One region of the Paenibacillus sp. FSL R5-0914 genome, then DNA from elsewhere that is predicted to be linked to it. Evidence: riboswitches for the same ligand, from Rfam matches in the RefSeq annotation. Region 1 holds a riboswitch; each other region holds the start of a gene.
What was found. A riboswitch is a leader RNA that binds a small molecule or an ion and turns the genes downstream of it on or off. The one in region 1 is predicted to bind cobalamin.
Positions count from the first base shown of each region.

Region 1 (4,260 bases):
CTAAGATACGGTCGGCGTATACGGAAAGGCGCTTCTCATCAAAAGCCAGTTGGCGATTATCTGGTTTTACTACGAATTGTGGCATGGTTATTTCATCCCTTCTTATTTTGGGTTAATTTTGAATATCAAAAATTGATATATTATAGCGCAGTAGGCTGCCACAGAAAGACCTCCGAGCCGTTCGTACTGGCCGGAATGTCGATTATGCGTTGGTTAGAGCTTCCTCGGTAAGGAAGTGTAGTATCTTTCAATTCTTCTATAAAACGTCCATCTATTAATACCTGACACTGTGTAAGTAGATTCCACTCCGGCGAACCGGGAAGGGCGGTTAGTTCCTCATACGTATAACCACTGTAAATCCAGATGGGGAAGCCAGGGAGCACGGCGCGAAGCTCATGAATGAACCCAAGTACCTCTTCTGCCGAGAAAAAAGGATCGCCGCCTGCCAGTGTTAGACCATCCAGCAAAGGGTTAGCGGCGATTTCTGCAATGATTTCATGTTGACGTTCTAAGGTGAAGACTTCTCCATATTTAAAGTTCCATGTCTCGGGATTAAAGCATCCCGGGCAACGATGACGGCAGCCGCTGATGAAGAGGACGGCCCGCATGCCCTCTCCCTCGTTAATCGACTCCGGATAGTATCCGCAAATATTCATAGATGCTTAACGCGATCCCGTACTTCGGCTTGTTTGGCGGCATTGAAGCGGGTCTGATAGTCGCCAGTTAAATAACCTGTAACTCTGCGCAAACGACGGATGTGCACGTCATTCTCATGTGCGTTGCAGGAAGGACAGTTTGTCCCAATTACGCCTTCGTATCCGCAGCTGGAGCAGCGGTCAATCGGATGGTTAATGCTGAAGTAGCTGACCTGTTGTTCTAGTGCATATTTAATGATTTTGATAAAAGCAGATGGATTGCTGCGGGCATTGCCATTTAATTCGACATAAGAAATAGCCCCGGCATTGCAGTATTCATGGAAAGGAGCTTCCAAGCTGATCTTCTGAGCAGCACCTAGATCGTAGTATACAGGGATGTGGAAAGAGTTCGTATAATACTCACGGTCAGTTACGCCCGGAATAGAACCCAGTACCTTGCGATCAATCTTGGTGAATTTGCCGGACAGGCCCTCTGCTGGTGTTGCGAACAAGGTAATGTTGAGATTAAGTTCCTCACTTTTAAGGTCGCAATACTCCCGCATGTGACGCACGATAGCCACAGCCTTGGCATGGGCTTCCATATCCTCGCCATGGTGTTTGCCGTACATGGCTTTCATGCATTCCGCGATACCGATGAAGCCAAGCGACAGACTACCATGCTTAAGTAGTTCGCCTACAGAGTCTTCAGGAGCGAGATTTTCGCCGCCTTCCCAGACGCCTTCTCGCATCATGAAATCGGATGCTTTAGCTTTTTGCGCGCTTTGGATGTGGAACCGATGAAGAAGTCCTTCCAGCGCAATATCCATATAGTGATTTAGATCCTCATAGAAGCCAGCTTCGTCTGCGACGGTACGTCGGCCTGTTACTGTGCCGTGTGCCAGACCGAGACGAACCAGATTCAGTGTATTAAAGGAAAGGTTGCCCTTCCCGGAGCAATGATTACGCCCAAAACGGTCACCGAGCACTCGGGTGCGGCAGCCCATTGTAGCAAATTCCGTATCAGGATCACTTGGATCATAATACTGCAAGTTGAGCGGAGCGTCCAGATTAGCGAAGTTCGGATATAGTCTGCGTGCAGAACATTCCGCCGCTTTTAGGAACAATTCATAGTTAGGATCACCTTGCTGTTGATTGACTCCTTGCTTGCATTTGAAGATTTGAATCGGGAACACAGGTGTTTCTCCGCTGCCAAGTCCGTTCATCGTTGCTGTTAGCAGGGAGCTGATCACAAGCTGACCTTCTGGTGAAGTACAAGTACCATAATTGATGCTGGTAAACGGAATTTGCCCACCGGATCGGCTGGACATGGTGTTGAGATTATGTACCATACTTTCAGCCGCTTGCAGGGTTTCGATTTCGGTTTCCTTTAGTGCAAAACGAAACGCTTTTGGATATAACTCCGCCAGATCGGTCCGACTCATTGTAATCTCGCCCAAAGAATCATTAGCTTGTCCCTCATCAAAATAATCCAGACCCTTGCGGAACAGCTTAGCGAAGGATTTGGTTACATAAGGTGCTAGATCATAGTCGAGCTTATTGGCGGATACGCCGCCATATTGAGCATTTTGCTGGGATTGAAAAATAATTGCTACCAGTGACATAGCTGTCATTATGGAGTTCGGAGGACGAACACTGCCGTTGCCGGTGTTGAAGCCTTCGCGGAGAAGCTTATCAAACGGGATAAAAATGCAGTTAGTCGTTCCGATTGCGTATTGATCCAGATCATGCACATAGACGACATTGTCATCAATGGCTTGCACTAGCTGCGGTGGCATCGTAAAGTTGCGGGCGTACCATTTTGAATATTCACTGCCGAACTTGCTCATTTTACCGGAGAAACTCTCTCCGTTCAAATTGGCATTCTCGCGCAGCAAGTCCAAATCCCGGCTGTCGATAATATCGCGTCCTAAATCAATGAGCTCTTCTAAAAGAACTTCTCGTGCATTTGTTGTACCGTTAAATTGTCTCTCCAACAACGTCATTGTATAGCTCTCCTCTCAGTCTATCGTCCTATCATTAAGAAGTGGGGCCGCAAAAGCGGCCGTATATTCATTGTGATCTCATAAAAAAAGCATCCTCTAGCGAGGATGGCAGAAAATGCCCGATGCGTTATGTAAATATCCACACAGATATTTGTAGTGGCCTCTAAGAAGATGACCGCATGCGGACACCGTTCCTGTTCCTCGCAGGCACTCATAGTTGGTGTCGTCGAAACAGGCAGGTCTCCTGGCTTCCGTAGGACCTCTCAGCGCCTTCCCAAGGGGGCTCTTACCCCTCAGTGGCTTCTGCCAGGAGATCTGCCCATCTTAAGCTTCTAAAAGCTTGTAAGGGGCATCCGGTTACAGTGGCGGGACCGCAGCGGATTTTCACCGTACTTCCCTATTAAGCTCTAATTCCGATAAAGGATCAAAGCGCCTGTCTCCACTATATTTTGTTGTCGTTAGATAAAAATAACCCAAGATGTTGTGTTTGTAAACAGTTTTTTAGAAAACCCGCGCGGGGAGCGGGTTCTTCAAAAGTACTCCACAAATGATCCACAGGCTGTCCATAAGTAATCCACAATTGATCCACAGGCATATAAAAAATGATTCATAAATTGTCCGAAAAGATGCCACAAAGAGTCCATAAATGTAGTGCAGATGACCCTAGAATTCATGTTAGAAAAAATACTTGTGGCGAAAGTCATATTTCGGAGAATTTTGGGGAAAGAAGAAGGGGCATAATAAAGATGAGATCATTTGTGGGAGAGCGGTGGAGTTGTTACAATAGAAGGAGACACATACTTTAAAATTCCGAGGAGGTATTCTCATGCCTATTGCTGAAGTAACCGTTATTCCGATTGGAACAGGTAGTACGAGCCTTAGCAGCTATGTTGCGGATATGCAGCGAGTGCTGAAGACGGTAGAAGGGATTACTTATGAGCTTACATCCATGGGTACAATCATCGAAGGGCCTCTTCAGCGTATTTTTGCTGCAGTCGAAGCGCTGCACGAGTCTCCTTTTGCCGCAGGTGCAGAGCGTGTCTCTACCTCACTTAAAATAGACGACCGCCGCGATAAACCCTCCACTAGCCGTGGAAAGCTGGAGTCTGTGGAGCGTAAACTACAGGTGGAATAGCAGTTTGGGAGAGTAGGGAAATAGGGAGAAATAGGCTTGCGTTTCTGGCTGAAAGTTGTATAATATTTTTTGTTTGACAGAAAAATCAGCCTTAAGCTGGTGTAGCTCAGGGGTAGAGCAACGCACTCGTAATGCGTAGGCCGGGGGTTCAATTCCCTTCACCAGCATCCAAAAAAAACATACGTGGCGCGGATTCTTGGAATTTCGAGGGGCGCGCTTTTTTTAATTGTTCTACCCTTTATTTGAATAAAGAGTTTTCTGGGGGATAAGTATAAAATTCTGAAGAGTGGTGCGGACTTCCTGACTGACGCACTCGTCCAATCCAAGGACTCGGTATGGTACAGGGAAGAGCCGGACTTAATCGGCCATATGATGGATTACGGCGGCATTGTGCAGGGGTACACGCCGAATTTCATCAAGATTGAAGACGGCGCTTTCGTCCGGCAGAGATTTGAATTTAGAGCATACATAAAATAATCCGCCGAGC
Region 1 covers NZ_JBBORH010000001.1:358,547-362,806, reverse strand. Annotated here, with positions in the region: gene MKX60_RS01540 (ribonucleoside-diphosphate reductase subunit alpha) at 1-85, opposite strand, end outside; gene nrdG (anaerobic ribonucleoside-triphosphate reductase activating protein) at 141-656, opposite strand; gene MKX60_RS01530 (anaerobic ribonucleoside triphosphate reductase) at 653-2,638, opposite strand; cobalamin riboswitch at 2,856-3,090, opposite strand; gene MKX60_RS01525 (MTH1187 family thiamine-binding protein) at 3,465-3,773, shown strand; tRNA gene MKX60_RS01520 (tRNA-Thr) at 3,869-3,940, shown strand.

Region 2 (4,260 bases), 2.4 Mb from region 1:
CAATTCCTTTATCATACTCCTGCTCCTCAAAGCTAACGATCAGTTCCCCATGGCTACGTGAAGTCTCAATAGAGATAACATCCGCATCCATCGCTGAAATGGAGTCTATCATGTCATTAAATTCGCTATAGCACATGTGGGTATGAATTTGTGTCGTAGCCTTCACATGATTCGTCGCGATACGGAACGACTTCACCGCCCAATTCAAGTATGCCTCATGATCTTCCGCCTTCAAAGGAAGTCCTTCACGGATAGCCGGTTCATCTACTTGAATCATCTCTATGCCTGCATCCTCCAAAGCTTTAACTTCATGACGGAGCGCTAAGGCAATTTGATTCGCTACTGCTTCCCGACTAAGATCATCACGTACGAAAGACCAATTGAGAATCGTAACAGGACCAGTCAACATACCTTTAACAGGAAGGGAAGTTAACGACTGAGCATAGACGCTTTCTTTTACAGTCATAGGCTGGATAAAAGCTATATCCGCATAAATAACTGGTGGCTTAACGCAGCGTGATCCGTAGGATTGAACCCAGCCATTACTAGTAAATAAGTAACCATCCAACTTCTCCCCGAAAAACTCCACCATATCGGTTCTTTCGAACTCACCGTGCACGAGTACATCCAGACCCAGCTTTTCTTGGAAAGTGATTGCATCTGCAATCTGCTCACGAACGAACCCGTCGTAACGCTCTTGATTCCATACGCCTTTACGCCATTTCAACCTTGCCTGGCGCACTTCTACGGTCTGTGGAAAGCTTCCGATTGTTGTCGTTGGCAGAAGTGGCAGCTGCCACTTCTCCTGCTGCACCTTCAGGCGCTCAGCAAAAGGTAGGCTACGTTGGTCTGGTAAATCTGCAAGTCCGAGAACTTGCTCGGCCACATCCTTACGACCGCGTTCAGGAAGTGCACGGAAGGCAGTAAGGGCTTCGCGACTGGCTGTCAACGCAGCAGCAGCTTCTGCTGTACCCTCTAAGGCTGCAGCAAGCAGGCCAAGCTCTCTAAGCTTCTCATCAGCAAAAGCTAAAGCAGCCTTGACGGTGGCCTTCAGCTTCACCTCACCCTGAACAGTAACCGGAACATGCAGCAAACTGCAAGAAGGCTGTAGAATAAGACGATCAAGCGGTACATGTACACTCAGCTTCTCGATCAGCTGCAGCTTAGCATCCAGATCCGAGCGCCAGATGTTGCGTCCGTCAATAATACCCGCTCCCAGCCACTTATCCTCAGGCCAGCCAAGACGTTCAATCGATGCCAGGTTCGTCCCGCCATCATGGACAAAATCAAGACCTAAACCTTGTACCGGAAGCTTGAACAGTGCCTCCAGCGGTTCAGCAGCTTCAAAGTAAGTCTGCAGAATAATATTTAATCCAGGCACGGATTCAGCAATTTCTGTGTAAATCGAGTTAAGTAATGATAATTCTGATTCATTTATTCCTGTAACAATCGCTGGCTCATCAATTTGTACCCAGCTTACTCCTTCTTGCTTCAGTTCCTGCAACAGCTGAACGTAAACCGGAAGAAACCGAGCAGCAATCTTCGCAATATCCGCAGATGCAAAACCTTTTGACAACTTAAGGAATGTATAAAGGCCTAAAACCACAGGTTTACCCTCAATTCCCGCTTGGGACTTGGCAAAACGATAAGCTGCCAGTGGTTTATTCTCGGTCAGACGCGGCGTTTGTGCACCGATCTCTGGAACGATGTAATGATAGTTCGTATTGAACCATTTAGTCATCTCGCAAGCGGTAGCCTCAGCATTTCCTCTAGCCATCGCAAAATAAAGATCAAGCCCAATGTCGCCACCATCATACGCATAACGTGGAGGTACGATCCCGAACATTACAGCTGTATCTAGCACATGATCGTAGAACGTAAAATCATTTACCGGAATTAAATCAATTCCTGCCTCCTGCTGAGTCTTCAAATGCTGAAGCTGAATTCCTGTCATTTCAGTACGGAACGCTTCCTCATTTATTTTTCCCGCCCAGAAGGCTTCCAACGTTTTCTTCCACTCGCGGTTTTTTCCGATTCTTGGATAGCCAAGATTGCTTACTTTTACTTTGTTCGTCACTTTGCAGCTCCCCTTCTCCATCTTCTTATTTTGGACTCGATATCACTTGTATTCCTTTAAAAAAGAGCGCCCTTCCCTAAAAAAGTCAAAGGGAAAGACGCCCATAATATACCTATGGTTAACGTCTAACACCTTCCTATCCTCCGTAGGTGAAGCAGTGCTGTTGAAACAGGCAGGTCTCCTGGCTAGCGGTGTCAGCATCCTTAGCAGTCTTCCCAGCAGTAGTAAATTGCCAGTGACATATGTTGCTATGGACTCTTCCGTTACAGTGGCGGGACCGCATCGGCTTCAAACCGAATTTCCCTATTAAGCCTACCGAATTACTAATTTCCGGCAAGCACCTGTCTCCGATATTGTCAAGCTAAAACGCCTTCAGCGTCCTTTTAAGGACGGTAAGCGTTTATGCGAGAATTATAAGGATAAAGTGAGTGTCTTAAATCTGATGTCATCATACGTGAAAGCCCCCGTCATCTGCAATAGATTACGGGGGCTTTTGTTATATCGATTCCTTATAACGGATTTAGAAAAACACGAAATATACTACTGCAGCAAGTACTATGCGATATATAGCAAATGGTAAAAGCTTAATCCGGTTGATCAATTTCAAGAAGAAACGCATCGATAATAGTGCAAATACAAAGGCACTGATAAAGCCTGCAATGAAGAACGGCAGGGCATCGATGGTGAAATATTGCCAGTTCTTCATCAGTGAGAGTAAACTGGCGCCTGCCATGATTGGAACAGCCATAATAAACGTGAAATCAGCAGCAGCGCGATGACTCATACCCAGAAGAACACCACCAGAAATCGTCGACCCGGAACGAGAAAATCCCGGCCACAAGGAGAAGCACTGGACCAGACCAACACCTAGCGCCTGCTTATATGTAATCTGATCGACACTCTCCGTTTGAATCTTCTTTGGTCCGAATAGATCCGCAATAATCATTAATACAGCACCGACTACTAGACCGATTAACACGGTGGATGTAGAGAATAAATGCTCGTCAATATAATCATTAAACAGAACCCCCAGCACGCCTGCTGGCACTAAACCTACAAGCACCTGTGTAAGCTTCAGGTGGCCGCCTTTTTCAAGCTGTGGTTGTTGCTCGGTTACAGGATCCAACTGCTTGCGGCTGAAGCGCTTTAAGCCCAGCAATTCAATGAACCTATTTCTAAAAATAACTACAACTGCTAATATTGACCCCAGCTGTATAACCACTTTGAACGTATTGGCCGTATATTGCCCAAATAACTCTGTCGATTTTAACCACATATCATCAACAATAATCATATGACCTGTGGAGGATACCGGAGCAAATTCAGTCAATCCTTCAACAATTCCCAAAATAATAGCTTTAATAATCGTTAATAGCTCCATTTGTTCTCCTCCTTTTAATCATAACTTTTATCTATATGTCCTTCTCGGCTCAACCTTCGGTGTTCATTTTCCGGCTGCGCTTGCGGAAGAACAAATACCCAAGGATCACTACTCCACCTGCAAGAAGCACGTACACTACGTTGGAGTACATATCCATATACATGGCGATGTCTTCCCAGGACTCACCCAATGCCGCACCAATAAGCACCAGCAATAGATTCCATCCCAGCGTACCAATCGTTGTGAAGATCATAAACACTCCAAATTTCATGCCCGACATCCCTGCAGGGATCGAAATCAAACTACGCACTAGTGGAACCATCCGACAAAATAATACGGTCCAATAGCCATATTTGTCAAACCAAGCGTCAGCCTTGTGGATGTCCTTTTTGCTAATCCGGAGTAGGCCGCCCCAGCGTTCAACGATCTTTTCCAAGCGATTTACATCCAACAAACGACCGATATAATAGAGAATTACTGCACCCAGCAGTGAGCCAAGCGTAGCAGCAATAATTACACCAGGAATGGTCAAATTCGTTGTGGTTGTCATGAATCCGCCAAAAGGAAGGATCACTTCGGAAGGAATCGGTGGAAATATATTTTCAAAAGCGAGCATCAGGAAAATACCAAAGTAACCAAACTGCTCCATAAAATCTGTAATCCATACTTGCATTTCGTAACCCCCATTATTCAGATCAAGTTCTTCTTCAAGTTGCGTAAATAACGGCTGCGAATAAAAAAGAAGTAAAGTCCCTGGACAGCCAAATATCCCAATAAAACCGCCCCGGTCTCCACAGCAATA
Region 2 covers NZ_JBBORH010000001.1:2,758,059-2,762,318, reverse strand. Annotated here, with positions in the region: gene metE (5-methyltetrahydropteroyltriglutamate--homocysteine S-methyltransferase) at 1-2,098, opposite strand, end outside; cobalamin riboswitch at 2,232-2,437, opposite strand; gene MKX60_RS12100 (undecaprenyl-diphosphate phosphatase) at 2,598-3,458, opposite strand; gene MKX60_RS12095 (DedA family protein) at 3,508-4,131, opposite strand; gene MKX60_RS12090 (ABC transporter permease) at 4,149-4,260, opposite strand, start outside.
Region 2: linked by a shared signal. The riboswitch ahead of metE (5-methyltetrahydropteroyltriglutamate--homocysteine S-methyltransferase) and the one ahead of MKX60_RS01530 (anaerobic ribonucleoside triphosphate reductase) in region 1 are both predicted to bind cobalamin.

Region 3 (4,260 bases), 320 kb from region 1:
TGCCATTCCATCTACTTTTCCGGTGAGAGTATGCTTAAATCCACCATCCGGTCCAGCAAAGGTAAGTAGCGCGTCTATAAGCGAATTTCCTTCTTTTACAAATTTAATGTCACTGTGCGGATCTACGCCTACGCCAGTTAAAGCCACAATAACCTGTGCGATGCTCTCACTGCTTGTGCTTCCCCAGCTTGTATATCCACCTTGAGCATTTTGCGTACTCGATAACCATGCAATTGCCCGATCCACGGCAGCTTTTACATTTGGATTAGTTGCATAATAAGGCGCAAGAGCTTGCATAGCCATCGCAGTAATATCGGTATCAGCTTTTGCTGGGCCTAATGCCCAACCTCCGGCGTCCGCTGTACCTTTTTTGATTTCTTTATCTAAAATATACTTAATCAAATTCTCTCTTGTAGTCTGATATATTACCCCATCTTTATCAGGCTCAGGGAATAGAACGGGGATCTCGTACGTACGACTATCTAAGGCAATCAGTGCAAATATGGGACCATTAATCCCTTGCTTCTGAACATATTGATAATCAGCGAGTGCATTGATTAGATTATTACCCGCAACATTCGTGATATCCTTCCCGATCGAGGTAAGTCCTAGAATCGCTCTGGAATGCTCTGTGCTTTTAATAGCATCGAGTTTTCCATCCTTCATTAATTCTGTTACTTTCTTAGCTACGTTGTTGTAATAGAGATCATAATAACCACTTGGTACTTCGTAGTTGGCACGTGCTAAAGATAAGATCGACCATTCCCCACTGCCAGTACCAAATGACGGATTCTTTACCGTTTTTAAAATATAGGCCAAGCTTTTATCTAACTGTTCCTTTGCGCCAGTGGTAGCATTCAGCTTGTAGGTAATTTGATATGTTTTCTCTACTCTATTTTCTGCTCCGTCTACTGCCGTTACAGTGATTACATTACTACCTGGGCTTAGAGATGCTTTGTACTCACCATTAGTAGCAGATAGAACGACTCCATTAAGTTTTACTGCTGGCATGATATCTTTAAATATATTGTCTGTGACAGCTACTCTGAAACTTAATTCTTTATCGGATACTTCCTGTTTATCCTGAATACCACTTACAGTAATAACAGGTGGCTCTATATCCAAAGAATTGGTAAGCCCGACAAGCGCATGATCTACACTTACTTGAGAGCTTTCCATATTTTCGAGCACGGAATAGGCTTGGTAAACTGCCTTTTGTACTACTGCTCTGTCCAAAATACTTTCTTTATTCGGGTCACTGTTAATTTCTGCGATTTCCGCAGTTAAAGCATCCTTATTGGCAAATGGAAATGGAGGTTCTCCCCAACCACCAAGATCAGAACTATAGCCATAAGTGGTGAACTGTGTTCGGATGATGTCACCGTCTTGAGGGTGATAATCAGACATCCCGAACGGAGGAAACTCATTATTTACGGCATACATCCAACCCGACATGTGAGTGTAGTCAAACTGACTTAGCCACTCTTGGTCTGCTTTATTTCCGACTGTATTCCCATCGGCTGAAATCATATCTAAAATATATTGCGGTATATTGACTTCACTTCTGCCACTATCTTTAACTTCAGATAAATAAAAACTACTAGCTATACTTCCAAAGTTTCTATAATTACCTTCTCCTAGCGCACGTGTTATTAGTGATGCGCCATTGTCCCCTTCGTAGAATGGAACTTTAATAGGTTCCTTAATATACCCTTGACCCAATGTGAACTTCTCTACGGATACAGTTACATACCCTTTAAGTGTAGAGCTTGCTTCATTCGCATGAGCCGGGATTACACTTGTAGAGAACGTCGTGATAAATACTGCTACAATAAGTAACCAAGCTAAAAACTTATTTTTCTTCATGTTTCCATAACCCTTCCCTTCTCTTCCTATGTTAAAAAACAGAATAAACTTTCATAGCACTACAAAAAAACCACTCAACATAACGTCAAGAGGTTTAAGATAGTGAACCGCAACAATAGCAGGCATATACTATATCAAACACCTCTCTATCGCTCGTAGAGTTTAACGGTGTATCAGAAATAGGCAGATATTCTGGCTCAAGTATCATCACCCTTGCTACCTTCCCAGTTTCCCAGTGGTACCTTGCAAGGACTCCTCTTTCACAGCGGCGGGACCGCGCGGGATTCACACCCGCTTTCCATTTAACCAATCTATGATTGTATTTCCGAAACATTCATAATTGGCACCTATTGCTAATATTAATTTTTCCATGCTTCATCATATCTAATATAGTTGCTTTTGTCATGCAATATTTGATTTTTGTATAACGAGTAGTTAGCGATAATCCTATTGAATATCAAATCATTTTAACCACAATATACTCTTTTTCTCTCAACTCAAAACCATCCTCCAGTGACAAAGAGGCCAAATCAAAGATTCGATCATACTTTTTATTACGTGGGAGCCCTTCTTCCTCAGCCCAGCATGTATAAAGCTCAAACTCGGCACCAGATACCCCATAATCTGTCATAAGCCTAAATAACTCCCGACAACACTTGAGTGAGGCGTTATACGATCCCGGTAAAGTATCTTTTAGCTTAGGGGATACAGAGAAGCCGCCCCAATTCGGTGAAATCCGGTACACATACGGACTCCGAAAATGCTTGCGAATCTCATCGTTCCAATACCCAAGTTCCTCTATAAAAATACCCGCTGCATCTTCTTCCGAGTCGTATACAAGACAGTCCTCATCTCTTAAATGAGATAGATCTGCGATGTCATCCAAAGGAATTATACCTTGCAGGCGCAGAGCCTCTCTTTGTTTCTTATACTCCGGGGAATTTTTCACTTCATTATATGTCTTTGCTGACGGTAAACTGCCTCTTTCTCCTAACGGAAGCTCTGTAGCCGAGCCTATGTAATGAAATCTGCTCACTGGATTGCCCTCCATAACTTTGGAATCACTGCAAATCACTAATTCATATATGAATTTACCACAAATTAGTAAGGTACTCGTTGAAATTATTCTATGTTAGGGTATTTGGTAAGCGTTTACAACGAATTCATGGAGGTGTACGTGTTCATCTAAGCACCAAAGTACCAAGGAAGGTCAGGTTTAAGCATCCTCAAAAATGATCTTACAAAGGAGAATTCAATGACTACTCGAATCCAGAAATCATTCTTATCATTGACCCTTGTCACCGCTCTTCTGCTCTCTTTGTTCTCATCCATTGCCGCCGCTGCCACTAAGGACGAGCAACAAGCTAAGGCAGCACCAAAGAGTAAGGTCCAATCCTATGTAGACGATATGCAGCCCGGATGGAACCTTGGCAATACTCTAGATGCTACAGGTGAGGATGAAACCTCCTGGGGCAATCCGCGTGTGACCCAAGAACTGATTAAGAAAATCGCCGCACAAGGCTACAAAAGTATCCGTATTCCTATCACTTGGGATTCACACATAGGTGAAGCACCGAACTACACCATTGATCAAGCTTACCTCGACCGTGTCGAAGAAGTTGTAGGCTGGGCGCTAGACGCCAAGTTATATGTAATGATCAATGTCCATCACGACTCCTGGTTATGGGTAAGTCATATGGAAGAGAAGCATGATGAGACGCTGGTGCGTTATAATGCAGCATGGACTCAAATTGCGGACCGCTTCAAGGATAAATCCGATAAGCTGATGTTCGAAAGCATTAATGAACCTCGTTTCACAGATGGCGGAAGTACGGATGAAGCGAAGATGGAACAGATGCTTGCAGAGCTCAACAATTCCTTCCATCAGATCGTTCGAAACTCAGGTGGAAAAAATGATGTCCGTCCGCTAGTGCTACCTTCATTAGAGACTTCTCCTACCCAACCTAGAATGGATCAGCTCTACAAGACGATTACAGCTCTTAACGATCCGAACATAATTGCGACCGTTCACTACTATGGCTTCTGGCCGTTCAGTGTGAATATCGCTGGTTACACCACGTTTGAAAAAGATACAAAAAACGATATCATCCAAACTTTTGATAACGTTTACAACACATTCGTAGCCAAAGGAATCCCTGTTATCGTTGGTGAGTTTGGACTGCTAGGATTCGATAAAGATACAGGTGTGATTGAACAAGGCGAGAAGCTGAAATTCTTCGAGTACCTTACCTATTATTTAAAAGAAAAGAAAATGACCTCCATGTTCTGGGATAATGGGCAGCATTTCAACCGCAAAACGTATAAGTGGTCCGATTATGAGCTGCAGGGTGTATTAATGTCTGGTCTGAAGGAACGTTCCTCCAGCACTGAAAG
Region 3 covers NZ_JBBORH010000001.1:35,205-39,464, forward strand. Annotated here, with positions in the region: gene MKX60_RS00130 (S-layer homology domain-containing protein) at 1-1,866, opposite strand, end outside; cobalamin riboswitch at 2,032-2,232, opposite strand; gene MKX60_RS00135 (hypothetical protein) at 2,324-2,902, opposite strand; gene MKX60_RS00140 (cellulase family glycosylhydrolase) at 3,122-4,260, shown strand, end outside.
Region 3: linked by a shared signal. The riboswitch ahead of MKX60_RS00130 (S-layer homology domain-containing protein) and the one ahead of MKX60_RS01530 (anaerobic ribonucleoside triphosphate reductase) in region 1 are both predicted to bind cobalamin.